DNA from 3 places in the Actinoplanes sp. SE50/110 genome. Region 2 is predicted to be linked to each of the others. Evidence: riboswitches for the same ligand, from Rfam matches in the RefSeq annotation. Region 2 holds a riboswitch; each other region holds the start of a gene.
What was found. Region 2 has a riboswitch for cyclic di-AMP ahead of ACSP50_RS08345 (C40 family peptidase). Riboswitches for the same ligand answer to the same signal wherever they lie in the genome.
Positions count from the first base shown of each region.

Region 1: another riboswitch for cyclic di-AMP. It lies ahead of ACSP50_RS05870 (NlpC/P60 family protein); the one in region 2 lies ahead of ACSP50_RS08345 (C40 family peptidase).
Region 3: another riboswitch for cyclic di-AMP. It lies ahead of ACSP50_RS44755 (transglycosylase family protein); the one in region 2 lies ahead of ACSP50_RS08345 (C40 family peptidase).

Region 1 is NZ_LT827010.1:1,318,937-1,323,289, forward strand. Features, by position in the region: gene ACSP50_RS05860 (SDR family NAD(P)-dependent oxidoreductase) at 1-318, opposite strand, end outside; gene ACSP50_RS05865 (RNA polymerase sigma factor RpoD/SigA) at 863-1,864, shown strand; gene ACSP50_RS05870 (NlpC/P60 family protein) at 1,931-2,911, opposite strand; cyclic di-AMP (ydaO/yuaA leader) riboswitch at 2,927-3,054, opposite strand; gene ACSP50_RS05875 (DUF3817 domain-containing protein) at 3,211-3,531, opposite strand; gene ACSP50_RS05880 (hypothetical protein) at 3,554-3,970, opposite strand; gene ACSP50_RS05885 (DUF6158 family protein) at 4,059-4,298, shown strand.
Region 2 is NZ_LT827010.1:1,860,577-1,864,929, forward strand. Features, by position in the region: gene ACSP50_RS08340 (Mur ligase family protein) at 1-465, opposite strand, end outside; cyclic di-AMP (ydaO/yuaA leader) riboswitch at 848-1,029, shown strand; gene ACSP50_RS08345 (C40 family peptidase) at 1,069-1,866, shown strand; gene mraZ (division/cell wall cluster transcriptional repressor MraZ) at 2,701-3,132, shown strand; gene rsmH (16S rRNA (cytosine(1402)-N(4))-methyltransferase RsmH) at 3,382-4,353, shown strand, end outside.
Region 3 is NZ_LT827010.1:669,045-673,397, forward strand. Features, by position in the region: gene ACSP50_RS02900 (LysR family transcriptional regulator) at 1-676, opposite strand, end outside; gene ACSP50_RS02905 (nuclear transport factor 2 family protein) at 747-1,115, shown strand; gene ACSP50_RS44755 (transglycosylase family protein) at 1,112-1,861, opposite strand; cyclic di-AMP (ydaO/yuaA leader) riboswitch at 1,863-2,065, opposite strand; gene ACSP50_RS02915 (trans-acting enoyl reductase family protein) at 2,396-3,634, shown strand; gene ACSP50_RS02920 (trans-aconitate 2-methyltransferase) at 3,646-4,236, opposite strand; gene ACSP50_RS02925 (GNAT family N-acetyltransferase) at 4,329-4,353, shown strand, end outside.

The sequences.
Region 1 (4,353 bases), 540 kb from region 2:
ACGCAGGTTGGCGGTGAACATCGCCTCGAACTCGTCGACCGGGGTGTCGGCGATCAGGCCGCTGCCCGCATACCCACCGACCAGATTGACCACCGCGGTCAGCGGGGCGCCCGGCTCGGCGGTGGCCGCCGCCACGGCGGCGGCCGCGCCCGCCGGGTCGGTCAGGTCGGCCGGGACGGCGACGGCACCGGCCGGCACCCGGTCGCTGGAGCCGGGCCGGGCCGGGGCCACCACGCGCCACCCGGCCGCCAGGAACGCTGCGACGGTGGCGGCGCCGAGCCCGCCGGTGCCGCCGGTCACCAGAGCAGTATTGGTCATGGGGAAGATCTTCCCGGGTGTGGTGTTGCTCACTTCACCCACCCGTCGAGGCCGCGGCTACGAATGTCACCGGTCCGGGGAGCGTCACCCGGATGGGCGAGTGATCTGCGACGCGCCGTGCCGCATCGTGACCGATGGTCCCGTTCGGCGGGTGCGGCCGGCGGGGTGCGATCTCAATTGACGGTCGCGTTTGATTCAGGCCCGTCGGCAGCCGGTCGATGCTGCACGTGAACCCCAGGGGCGGCGCACCCGTATATCAGGGTATCGAGCGCCAGGGTGACGAGCGTCGCGGCACTCAAGGTGATGCCCGTCGCTGTGGACGATGAGAGGCCGATGGTGTTATGAGGCGCGCGACGGGTAACCGTCTATCCGCAAGGCGGTCCGGTACGGGCCGCGCTCAGCTACCGCGCACTGGGCTCTCAGGTAAGACCCAGGCATTCGTGACACTTTCGATCGGCCAGGCGGAATCAGCGCAGGCAGCCATTTGTTGTGTAGATGTCAGCAACCGCAATGCACGAGCTGCGGACGTTACGGGAGAGGGCTGATGGACGCAGGTAATGCCCGTAACAGGGTTAGTGACGGCAATGAGGGGACCGTGGGCAACGTGGAGAAGAACACCGTGATGCGTACCGACCAGGTTGCCGAGGAGCGCGACCTCGTCGGAGTCTACCTGCACGAGATCTCCCGGACGCCGCTGTTGGACGCCGCGCGGGAGGTCGAGCTCTCCAAGGCGATCGAGGCGGGCCTCTACGCCGAGCACCTGCTCGAGCAGGGCGAGGAGCGCCGCGGCATCAGCCGGGAGGAGCTCGAGCGCCTCGTCACCGAGGGCAGCCGGGCGAAGGACCTGTTCATTCGCGCCAACCTGCGACTGGTCGTCTCGATCGCCCGCCGCTACGTGCGCTCGGGCATGCCGATGCTCGACCTGATCCAGGAGGGCAACACCGGTCTGGTCCGCGCGGTCGAGAAGTTCGACTACGAGCGCGGCTACAAGTTCTCCACGTACGCGACGTGGTGGGTGCGTCAGGCGATCAGCCGGGCCATCGCCCAGCAGGAGCGGACCGTCCGCCTGCCGGTGCACCTGGTCGAGGACGTCAACCGGATGCGCAACGTGACCCGCCAGCTGGTCCGTGAGCTCGGCGGCGACCCGGAGCCGGAGCAGATCGCGGCGGCTCTCGGCGTCACCGTCGAGCGGGTCAACGAGCTCACCCGCTGGGCCCAGGACACCGTGTCCCTGGACACTCCGGTCGGCGACGACGGCGACACCAACCTGGGCGACCTGGTCGCCGACAGCGACGCGCCGTCGCCCGAGGAGATCGTGCTTAGCGCCCTGGAGCGGCAGCGGATCGAGGGGCTGCTCAACCACCTGGACGACCGGTCGGCAGGCATCATGCGGGCGCGGTACGGACTGGAGGACGGTCGGGAGCACTCGCTGACCGAGGTGGCGTCGCGCTTCTCGCTCAGCCGGGAGCGGATCCGGCAGCTGGAGATCCAGGCGCTCGGCCGGCTGCGTGAGCTGGCCCGGGCCGAGGGCCTGCAGGCCGCCTGACCCTGATACGACGAGAGAAGGCCGGCACCCCGAGAGCGGGTGCCGGCCTTCTCGCTGTGCGCGGTGTTACGAGATCCGGCCGTATCCCTGTACGGGCATGATGTTGATCGTGCGGCGGGTCACGTCGGCGCCACCGTGCGGTGCGTCGATGACCATGCCGCTGCCGACGTACAGCGCGACGTGGCCACCGTCGCGATAGAACACCAGGTCACCCTGCTTGGGGACGAACCCCGCGGTGCCCGCCTTGATGTAGGTGACACCACTGGCGTATCGCTGCTCGGACGCGCTGTGTGGCAGCGAGTGCCCGGCCGCGGCCCAGGCGGCCTTGGTCAGACCCGAGCAGTCGTACGAGTTGGGACCCTCGTCCCCGAAACCGTACGGCTTGCCGATCTGCTTGTACGCGAAGGCGACCGCCACCCCGGCGTCACCGGAGCCCTTCGGGATCGGGCCGGTCCACGAGCCGGAGCTCTGCGTCGGCTTGCCGTACAGTTCCTTCTGCGTCGCGGTCAGCTTCTGCAGATCCTTGGTGTACTTGGCCTTCTGCGCGTCCAGCTCCTTGAGCTGCAGCGCCTGCTTCTGCTCGGTGGCCTTGAGCTCGGCCTGCCGAGACGTGTAGGTCCGGCTGACCTCGGTGTAGTTGTCGATCTGCGCCTGGTTGGACTTGCTGAGCTGGTCCAGGTAGCTCAGCCGCTCCAGCAGGTCATGCTGGTTGCCGCCGAGGATCAGGGTCATCGGGCCGACCCGGCCGGTCATGTACGACGACGCGGCGATCGCGTTCACCTTCGTGACGGCCTGGTTCTTCGCCGCCTCGGCCGGCTTGAGGGACGCGGTGAGCTTGGCCGCGTCGGTCTGCGTCGCCTTCAGGTCGATGCGGGTCTTGTTGTACGCCTCGGTGACGTCGTCCAGCTTGTTGGAAGCCGCCTCGATCTGCTTCTTCAGCTCGTCCTTGGACGGGGCCGCGTGCGCGGCGGTAGCGCCCGACGTGGTGATCGCCAGCGCGGTCAGCGCGACCACCAGCGCCCGGAGCCTGGTACGGGGGAGTGGCACTGGTCAGGGGGCCTTTCTTCCGCTCATGGCCGCTTACCGGGTTAGCTGACGGGTTCGGACTCGGAAGAGGCGTCCTACCGCGCGTGGCGGATTCACCCCGGAAAGATGGGTCCCCGGCTCGTGAGATTCAGCGGCGTTGGCCGGCGCCACCCGGAGGGTTTGTGGCTGCGGACCGAACCAACCGCATCAACTTATCGGCGCAGAAAACAAAATCAAGTCCTCCGCGCGTGAAATCTGCGAATAGCCGGTCTTGCGAACTTAATCCCGATAACGGGCTGTTATTCGACCCGCGCGCTGCGTTATTTGACGGCCGGTTCCCACGCTACTTCAGTCATCCAGTGCCGGGTCACCTGACGCTCCGCCCAGAACGAGAAGAACGGGATGGTGCCGGCCAGCATCACCAGGATCATCCGGCCGAAGGGCCACCGGGCCCGGCGGGACAGGTCGAAACTGAACAGCAGATAGATCATGTAGAGGAAACCGTGCAGCGGGCCGATCACCGCGACCACCGTGTCGTTGTCGCCGAAGTACTTCAGCGGCATGCCGACCAGTACGAGAACGACCAGGAACACGCCGACGATCCAGGCAATGATCCGGTAACGGGTGAGCGCGCCGCGCACGGGGGTCTCCTTCGAGCTTCTACTACTTGATGATGCGGCCGGGGTAGTCGGCCGGGCGGGCGCCGGGGTGCTCGGCGAGCCAGGTCAGATAGTCGTTGTAGGCGTCCAGCTCCGGGTCGGCCGCCACCGCCTCGGCGGGCCGGACCGCGACCCGCACCGGCCGGCCCACGGCGACCGGGGCGCCCGGAACCCGCTCCGGCTCGGCCGGCTCGGCCTCCGCCCCGGTGTCCCGCGGCTTGCGGAACAACTGGATCTCGCGGACCCAGATGAACACCACGAAACCCGCGAAGACCGGCCACTCGAACATGTAGCCCCAGCTGAGCGAGTTGCCGCCGGTGGCCCGGCTGTACTGCCACCAGCCCAGGCCGAGGCAGCCCGCGGTGAGGATCAGCGCCAGCAGGTGGCGGGCGATCCACGCCGGAGACCACAGCCCTTTCATGCCCCCGAGCCTACCGGCGGGTTTGGCGCGGACCCGCGCGGGCAAGCCACCGGTTGTCCCCGTTCGCCCGCATCGCTGGAGGTGCACCATGACGACAGCGCGACCCGAGACCGGCACCGACACCGGGATCGACCCGGCCGGACTCGCCGACGACGACCTCTTCCGGGAGTTGACCAGCCTCTACCGGACCCGGCTGCAGACCCTGCGGCACGGGCCGGACGCGGCGCTGGACAACCATTTCCGGCGCACCGCGGAGCTGGAGACCGAGTACATGGCGCGCTTCCCCGGTCGTGAGGTCGACCCGGAGCGGCTGACCCAGGCCTTCTGACCCGCTCGTGTCTCCCCCACCCCGGTTCTGGACCCGCCCGGCTTCTGACCAGCTT
Region 2 (4,353 bases):
GTGGCCGGCCAGCGCGGTCTTCCACAGCTGCGCCATCATCGCCACCTCCTTGGCCCGGTCGAGCTGGTCGCGGGAGAGGTTGAGCAGCGCCACCACCTTGGGCCGGGTGGCGTCGATCACCTGGGCCAGGTAGTGCTCGTCGACCTCCAGCACGGCGAACGGGGTGTGCCCCTCCTTCGCGAGCGCGGAGGTGTGCCCGGTGGGCATGTTGGCGCCGTACGAGTTGGTGGCGACCCGGCCGAGCACGCCGACCGCGGCCGCGGTGAGCCGCGTCGTGGTCGTCTTGCCGTTGGTGCCGGAGACCAGCGCCACCGCCCGGCCCGAGGAGAGATGCGCCAGCAGGTCGGGGTCGATCTTGAGGCCGATCCAGCCGCCGATCACCGAGCCGTCGCCGCGGCCCGCGGCCCTGGAGAGCGCCGCCGCGGTCTTCGACGCGGTGGTCGCGACTATCGCCCGCAAGGGCATCTTCCCGTCCGTCACGCCAGCGAGGGTACCGGACCGCGGGGTCACGTCGAGTTGCCGGAAGGTCCGGTCCCCGATGGCGGGCCGGGTAATCCGGTCGAGTTACCGCGTGTGCGCTCGTCCGGGTTACCGGCCGAAAAAATGTGTGTTCTGGTTCACTGACCTGGATCGACAGATCGTATGCGGTCGAGCACTCAAAGCAATGACATTTGTTTTCCGGAGCTAGCAAATTGGACAGTGGCTCACGTGCCAATCACGGTGAGTAATCACATCGCACCTGACGATCGAGGGCGAAGTCGGGTACCAAAGATTCACCGGCGGCAACCGCTCGCCGGCCGCGCCGACCGGACCACGCCGAGCCCTGCCCCGGACTGGTCGACGCGACCACCGCAATGCACCGAAAGCTGACAAGGCATCAGGGGGCAGGGACGGGGGAACCAATCCCGGTCCGCACCAGCGTCGCGCCCCACGGGCGACGTGGACCTTGGGGTGAAGCCACTCAGGTGGCCGGGCAGCCTTCCCGCCCGAACCCGACAGCTAACCTCGCAGGCGTGCCGGAGGGAAAACCTTACCGTGCACGAACACCGTTCGAGCCATGGCCGCCGCATGTCCGGCGCCGGTACCGCAGCACTCTCCCTGGGGCTCTGCCTCTGCGCCGGCCAGCTGATCGGCGCGTCGCCCGCCGTAGCAGCCGAGGCGACGCCGGTCACCACCGCCGCGAACACCGTCCGGGCAGTCGCGCCGGCCGCCGCCAAAACCCTCGTGCAGCCCAGGCTGACCACCACGACCACCGCTCGCCGGATCACCGCGGGATCCGTCCTCAAGGTCACCGCCAAGGTGATCAACCCGAAGACCGGCAAGATCGCCAAGGGCACCATCCGCCTGCAGGGCTACCGCGGCGGCAAGTGGCAGACGTGGGCCACCAAGAGCAGCACCGGCGCGGTCACCTTCACCACCGGGCCCAAGTCGTCGATCTACATCCGGACCCTGTTCACCGGCACCGGCTACGCGCAGACCTCCAGCTCACGCATGCTGATCACGGTCCGCGCCAACGGCGGCGCACGGGTCCTGGCCGAAGCCAAGAAGCACGTCGGCGCCCTGTACAAGTTCGCCGCCGCCGGACCGAAACGGTTCGACTGCTCCGGCTTCACCCTCTACGTCTACAAGGTCGCGGCCGGCAGGAGCCTGCCGCACAAGGCTGACGCCCAGCAGCGCTACGGCAGCGCGGTGAGCAAGAGCCAGGCCCAGCCCGGCGATCTGATCATCTTCCGGTCCGGGTCGTACGGCTACCACGCCGGGATCTACGCCGGCGGCGGCTACATGTACGACTCGCCGCACACCGGGGCCCGGGTCGGCAAGCACAAGATGTACGGCAGCAACTACGTCGTACGCCGCATCGCCTGACCAGTCGTCGGCCTCCGCCTCGACCGGCTGCCGCCGGGTGTTTCCCGGTGGATGACGGACGGCGGCGGCGGTAAGCGCAGTAAGTGCAGTAAGTAAGGAAGCAACGCCAGTGGGGCGCGATCCGCATCGGATCGCGCCCCACTGGCGTTCCGGCCGCTGTCGGCTCACGGTCCGTGCTTCCTCAGGTTCCTGCTTCCCGGTACGTCGGTGGTCCCGCCCCGTCCGCATCCCGCTCTGCCTCGCCGGGCGATCGTCGCGGCCGCGCGCGGCTCGCCCCCTCGACTGACGCTGGCCTGGGCGCCGGGGCCGGCGGGCGGCGGCCAACTGGGCGGGGTGGTGGTGCGTGGGCCGGTAAGGGTGGTGGCGCGACTGTGGAGGGTGGGCCCGCAGGGGGTGGGTGGTCGGGAGTGGAGCGCGGTGGCGGGTGGATCAGGAGCCCGGGGGAGGCGGGGTGGAGGCTCCATTTTTCTCCACCGGAGGGCTCCACTTTCCTCCACGGGCGGGTTTGCGGGGCTTTCGTGCGGGGTGCGGTGGGCGTTTCCGGGGGAGTTTTCCGCCCGCTGAGCCGGATGTCGGAAACCGGACGTGGTGGATCATGCTCGGCGGGCTGCGTTTGCTCCACCACCTGTGAACTGGGATTACGTCCGCGAAAAGGGCTCGCGAGCGGTTGCTTTCGGGTTGCAGGTGGAGGGAAGTGGAGTAGAGTGGGGCCCAGTGGCAGGACCGAGGAACCGAAACCCTGGGACTCGAACCGCGGAGCCTGCCGGCCCGAGTTGACAGACGGTCCGCTCCCTCCGCGAAGGGACGGTCGTCCCGGCAAAGGGGTGGGGGCCGATGTTCCTCGGCACGCACACCCCTCGGCTGGACGAGAAGGGCCGGCTGATCCTCCCGGCGAAGTTCCGCGACGAGCTGGCGGGAGGTGTCGTGATCACGAAAGGGCAGGAGCGCTGTCTGTACGTGTTCCCGATGCCGGAGTTCCAGCGGATCGCCGGCCAGCTGCGTGAGGCGCCGGTGACGAACAAGGCCGCCCGGGCTTACAGCCGGGTGTTCTTCGCCAGCGCGCACGACGAGGTCCCCGACAAACAGGGCCGGGTCACCATCCCCACGCATCTGCGGGAGTACGCGAGTCTCGGCCGGGATCTCGTGGTGATCGGGGCCAGCACCAGGGTCGAGATCTGGGACCGGCAGTCCTGGGACGACTACCTCTCGGCGAGCGAGGAAGACTTCGCCGACATCCAGGAGGGGGTGCTGCCCGGCGGACTGTAGGGCGTGGCACTCGGTGGGCCGCTGGGAGTGCGGCCCGGACGCCACTGCTGCCGTACTGCGAGATCTCCAGCCGCTCCCGCTCCTGGCGCCTCTTCCCCGGCGCCAGGCGCGTGTCCCCAGCCGGCGCCAGCCGGCGCGGGATGCGAGCGGATGGGGATCTGGCGGTACGGATGCGCGGCCGGGCCGGTACGGATCAGCAGGGCACGGCAACACGGCAACGAACCGAGTGGAACGCGAGCGGGTGGGTCAATGGGGGTCGACATGGGGGAGCCGCGCGGCGCGCACGTTCCGGTGCTGCTGGAACGCTGCCTCGAGCTGCTCGGTCCGGCTCTGGCCCGGCCCGGCGCGGTGCACGTCGACTTCACGCTGGGTCTGGGCGGGCACGCCGAGGCGGTGCTGGAGCGGTTCCCGGAGGCGGTCCTGATCGGACTCGACCGGGACACCGAGGCGCTCGCCCACTCGCGGCACCGGCTGGCCCGGTTCGCCGAGCGGATCCATCTGGTGCACGCGGTCTACCACGAGCTGCCCCGGGTGCTCGACGAGCTCGACATCCCGGCGATCGACAGCGGACTCTTCGACCTGGGCGTGTCCTCGCTGCAGCTGGACGAGGCGGACCGCGGTTTCGCGTACGCGCAGGACGCCCCGCTGGACATGCGGATGGACCAGTCGCGGGGGATCACCGCCGAAGAGGTCGTCAACACGTACGAGCCGGGCGAGCTGGTGCGGATCCTTCGGCAGTACGGCGAGGAGAAGTTCGCGCCACGGGTGGTCAGCGCGATCGTGCGGGAGCGGCAGAAGGCGCGGATCGTCTCCACGGCCCGGCTGGCGGAGCTGATCAAAGACGCTATCCCGGCCGCCGCGCGGCGAACGGGTGGAAATCCCGCGAAAAGGTCATTCCAAGCACTACGCATTGAGGTCAACGGCGAGCTGGATGTGCTCGAGTCCGCGATTCCCGCGGCTTTGGACGTCTTGTCGCCCGGCGGGCGACTTGTGGTGATGAGTTATCAATCTCTGGAGGACCGGATCGTCAAGCGGGCGCTCACCGCGAGAGCGCGCAGCACCGGGCCGATCGACCTGCCGGTCGAGCTGCCCGGGACGGGTCCGACGCTGCGGCTGCTGACCAGGGGGTCGGAGTTGCCCAGCGAGGCGGAGGTGGCGGAGAACCCGCGGGCGGCTTCGGTGAAGCTGCGCGCGGTGGAACGGATCGAACTGGGTAAGACG
Region 3 (4,353 bases), 1.2 Mb from region 2:
CGACCGTGTCCGGCGAGGTCGCGACGAGCGCGACCGCCGACCGCCCCGGGGTGCTGCGGTCCAGCGCGTCACGGATGCCGGTCCCCACCGGGAGGCAGATCACGGGGTACGCCGACAGCAGGCTGATCGGCACGCCCGGGCTCCCGGCGAGGTCGCTGGTGGGTGGCACCAGGGCCACGAGCCGTTCCCGGATCAGCACCCGGGTGGCCAGATGCTCGGGCGGAACGCCGGCCAGCCCGGCCAGCGCCACGTCCAGACTGCCCGTGCGGACGCCGGCGACCAACTGATCCGAGTTGGCCTCGGCCAGCTCCAGCTCGATGCCGGGGTGCTCGGCATGGAAGGCGGCGAGCGCGTCGAACAGCGGCGCCACCTCGCAGCCGATCACCATGCCGATCGTCAGCCGGCCCCGGATGAGGCCCTTGACCTCGTCGATCGCGTCGCGCAGGTCGAGCGTGGAGTCGAGGGCGGCGCGGGCGTGGCGCAGCGCCACCGAGCCGGCGTCGGTGAGCCGGGCGGTGCGGCCGCTGCGGATGAACAGCTCGGCGCCGAGCTCGTGCTCCAGGGCCTTGATCTGGGCGCTGACCCCGGATTGCGTGATGTGCACCCGCTGGGCGGCGCGGGTGAAGCTGCCGGTCTCGGCGACCGCGACGAAGTACTCCAGCTGACGCAGATCCATGAGTGGCGATTGTAGCTGCCATCAAAACTATGCGTTGGACTTGTGGACCGGCGCGGAGGAGGGTGAAGACATGACTTCTTCCGAGAAAGCCTTCCAGCCCGAGGACCTCACCCGGCTCTTCGTCGAGCGGGCCAACGCGAAGGATGCCGAGGGCCTCGCCCTGCTCTACGAGGAGGACGCGGTGATGGCCTATCCGCCCGGCAGCCAGACGGTCGGGCGCGCCGCCATCCAGAAGCTGTGGGCGGAGCTGTTGCCCAAGATGCCGCGGTTCGAGCCGGAGCCGCCGCTGCCCACGCTGATCAGCGGCGACCTGGCCCTCACCGCGACCCCGCCGAAAGACGGCGCCGGGGCGAGGGCACAGGTGGTCCGCCGTCAGGCCGACGGCTCGTGGCTGCGGGTCCTCGACCACCCGGAGATGCGGCCCGGCCAGCAGGCCTAGATGGCCAGGCGCTGCCCCACCGACAGGCGGTTCGGGCTGCTCAGCCGCTTCGCATTGGTGCGGTAAAGGGCGCGCCAGCCGCCCCTGACGTGGTAACGGCTCGCGATCCGGGACAGGGTGTCCCCGCGCCTCACCACGTAGGTGTGGCTCGCCCGCAGCGGCGTTGTGTAGGACGCCAGGCGGTACGGGCTCACCGAGGTCGTCCGGTGTGCCCTGGTGAGGCCGCGGCGACCGCAGGTGGGCCAGGCGCCGATGCCCTGGTGGCGCAGCACCCGCTCGGCGATCAGGATCTGCTCACTCTTGGAGGCGAGGTTCGCGGTGGAGCCGTACCGGGTGCCGCCGTGTGCCCGCCAGGTGCTGCGGCTGAACTGCAGGCCGCCGTAATAGCCGTTCCCGGTGTTGATGCCCCAGTTGCCGCTCGACTCGCACTTGGCGACCGCGTCCCAGTTGACGTCCGCGGCGGCTGCGCTGGCCGGGGAGGCCCCGGTGGCGAGCAGTCCGACCGTGCCGGCCAGGCCGGCGATGGCGATGCCGAGAGCCCGCTTGAAACCGGGGCGGGCGTTCGGGAGTGCGATGAGATGGATTCTGGCCCGCCGCACCTCGGTGCGCCGGTGCCTTCCGGGTCCTGCGGTGCTCTCCGTGACGAGTCCGGCGGTGGCCGGAGCCTGCGCGAGCCGGTTCAGGGCACGCGGGGACTGGGCTCGCCGGGACAGGACACGACGAACCCGCTGGTTCAGGTGAAGCATGAAGTTTTCCCTCCACGCCTGCGAGGTGAGCTGTCGGGTTCGGGCCGAGGAGCCCGGCCGCACGGGTGCGGCTTCACCCCGAGGCTCGTCCATGCGTTCCGGGAACTCCGGCTCGTGGACGTGCCGAGGAACTGGTGGGTCCCCCGCTCCATGCCTGTGGGTTGTTGACCGTGACCGGCAGGCAGGACTCGGCGTTCCAGTCACGGTGTCCGCGATGGTGCGGACTTGCCGACGGTAGTCACCGCCTTACAGGAATGACCAGGCCTGTAAGCACAGCCGGTGACGTTGTTCACCCAAATTAGCCGCTTTGATCTTCCTTTGTGTGGATAACTCCACGAGTTTTTCGATCGCGTCACGACTTGCCGCCATCGTGGTCAGCCGGACGGGGGAAAGTCCGAAGTCATGGTTAGAGCCCGGTCCGCAGTGGGTAAAGAGAATCCGCTGACGCTGATTTCGGCTGCCAGCCACGGTTTTCCGGGCTTTGTTACCGGCGGGTGTACCCACCGCCCGGCCCGGGGTGCACAATCTCCGACCATGAGCGATCGTTCACGCGACTACGAGGTCATCGTCTACGGTGCGACCGGATTCGTCGGCGCGCTGGTGGCGCGTCACCTCGCCGGGCACGCACCGGCCGGCACCCGGATCGCGCTGGCCGGGCGCTCACCGGCGAAGCTGGAAGCGGTGAAAACCAGGCTCGGCGTCGACTGGCCGATCGTGGTGGCCGACGCCGGCGACCCCGACGCGATGGCCACCCTGGCCGGCCGGGCCCACGTCATCATCACCACCGTCGGCCCGTATGCGAAGTACGGCCGGGCTCTCGCGCACGCCTGCGCCGCGGCGGGTACCGACTACGTCGACCTGACCGGTGAGGTGCTGTTCGCCCGCGACAGCATCGACGAGAACCACGAACTCGCCCGCGGCACCGGTGCGCGGATCGTGCACTCCTGCGGCTTCGACTCCATTCCGTCCGACATCGGCGTGCACGTCCTGCACCAGCAGGTCGTCGCGGACGGCGCCGGCGAACTAACCGACACCACACTGGTCGTCACCAGCATGCACGGCGGGGTCAGCGGCGGCACCATCGATTCGATGCGCAACCAGGTCGACGTGATGAAAAAGGATCCGTCACTGCGGCGCGTCGCCGGCAGCCCGTACTCGCTCAGCCCCGACCGGCAGGCCGAGCCCAAACTGGGCCGGCAGAGTGACATGGACACCATCCCGGCCTCCGAAGTGGACCCGAAACTCCGCGGGCGGCTGGCACCCTTCGTGATGGCCTCCTACAACACCCGGGTGGTGCGACGGAGCAACGCGTTGCGGGGTTGGGCGTACGGCCGCGCCTTCAAATATCGCGAAGCGATGAGCGTCGGGGCGTCGCCGCTCTCCCCGGTCCTGGCGGCCGGCATCAAGCTCGGCCTGGGCGCGCTGATCGTCGGGCTCGCGGTGCCGCCCACGCGATACCTGCTCGACCGGATCCTGCCCAAACCCGGCGACGGGCCGGGCGAGAAGACGCAGCAGGACGGGCACTTCACCATGGACATCTTCACGACCACGACGACCGGGGCGCGGTACCGGGCGCGGGTCCGGGCCAAGGGCGACCCCGGATATGCGGCGACAGCCGTGATGCTGGGCGAGTCGGCGCTGGCGCTCGCCCTGGACCGGGATGCACTGCCGGAGAGCGAGGGCGGGGTGCTGACGCCCGCCACCGGTATCGGGGATGCGCTGGTGGCGCGGCTGCGGGCGGCCGGGATGGAGATCACCGCTTACAAGCTCTGACCGCCCGCCGGTCAGTTCTCCGGCCGGTGGGCGACCAGGGTGAAAACGTGCCAGTGCTTCGGGCCGCGGTAGGCCGGCGCGGTCTCGTCCTGTTCGTGCCAGTGGTCGATGACCAGGCCGTCGGCGAGCGAGCGGGCCTCGGCGGCGGTCAGGAAGGTCATCGCCGGGTTGCCGGACCAGGCATCCCGGACACCGAAGAGGTCGACGGCGATCCGGCCGCCCGGGCGCACCGCCGTCCGGATCAGCGTCCACAAGCGATCGAAGGACCCGCGGGTCTGCCAGGGCAGCGCATAACCGGCGTAGACCAGGTCGGCCGGCGGCAGCGCCCCGATCGCCTCGAAGCGGAGCCGGTGCGCGGTCAGCCACGGATGGTCGAGGCCGGCCAGCATGGCCGGCTCGCTGTCGTAGGCGCTGACCCGCCACCCGGCGTCGAGCAGTGCGCGCGTCTCGATGCCGGCCCCGCAGCCCAGATCGACGGCGGTGCGGCCGGCGCCCGGACCGGCCAGGTCCATGGCGATCCGGCAGGTGTCCCGGACCGCCCGGTCACCCTGGTGGGCGTTGTATTCCGTCCAATGCTCAGGGGTGTTCACCGGATCAGGCATGCCCTGCATCCTGCCGGGCCGCCGGACGCGATCGGTAATCCGACGCTGATCGCCCTAGCCGCAAACGGGCCCTTATGGGCAGGATTCGAAGTGTGACCGCCAGTCCGCTGCCGCACC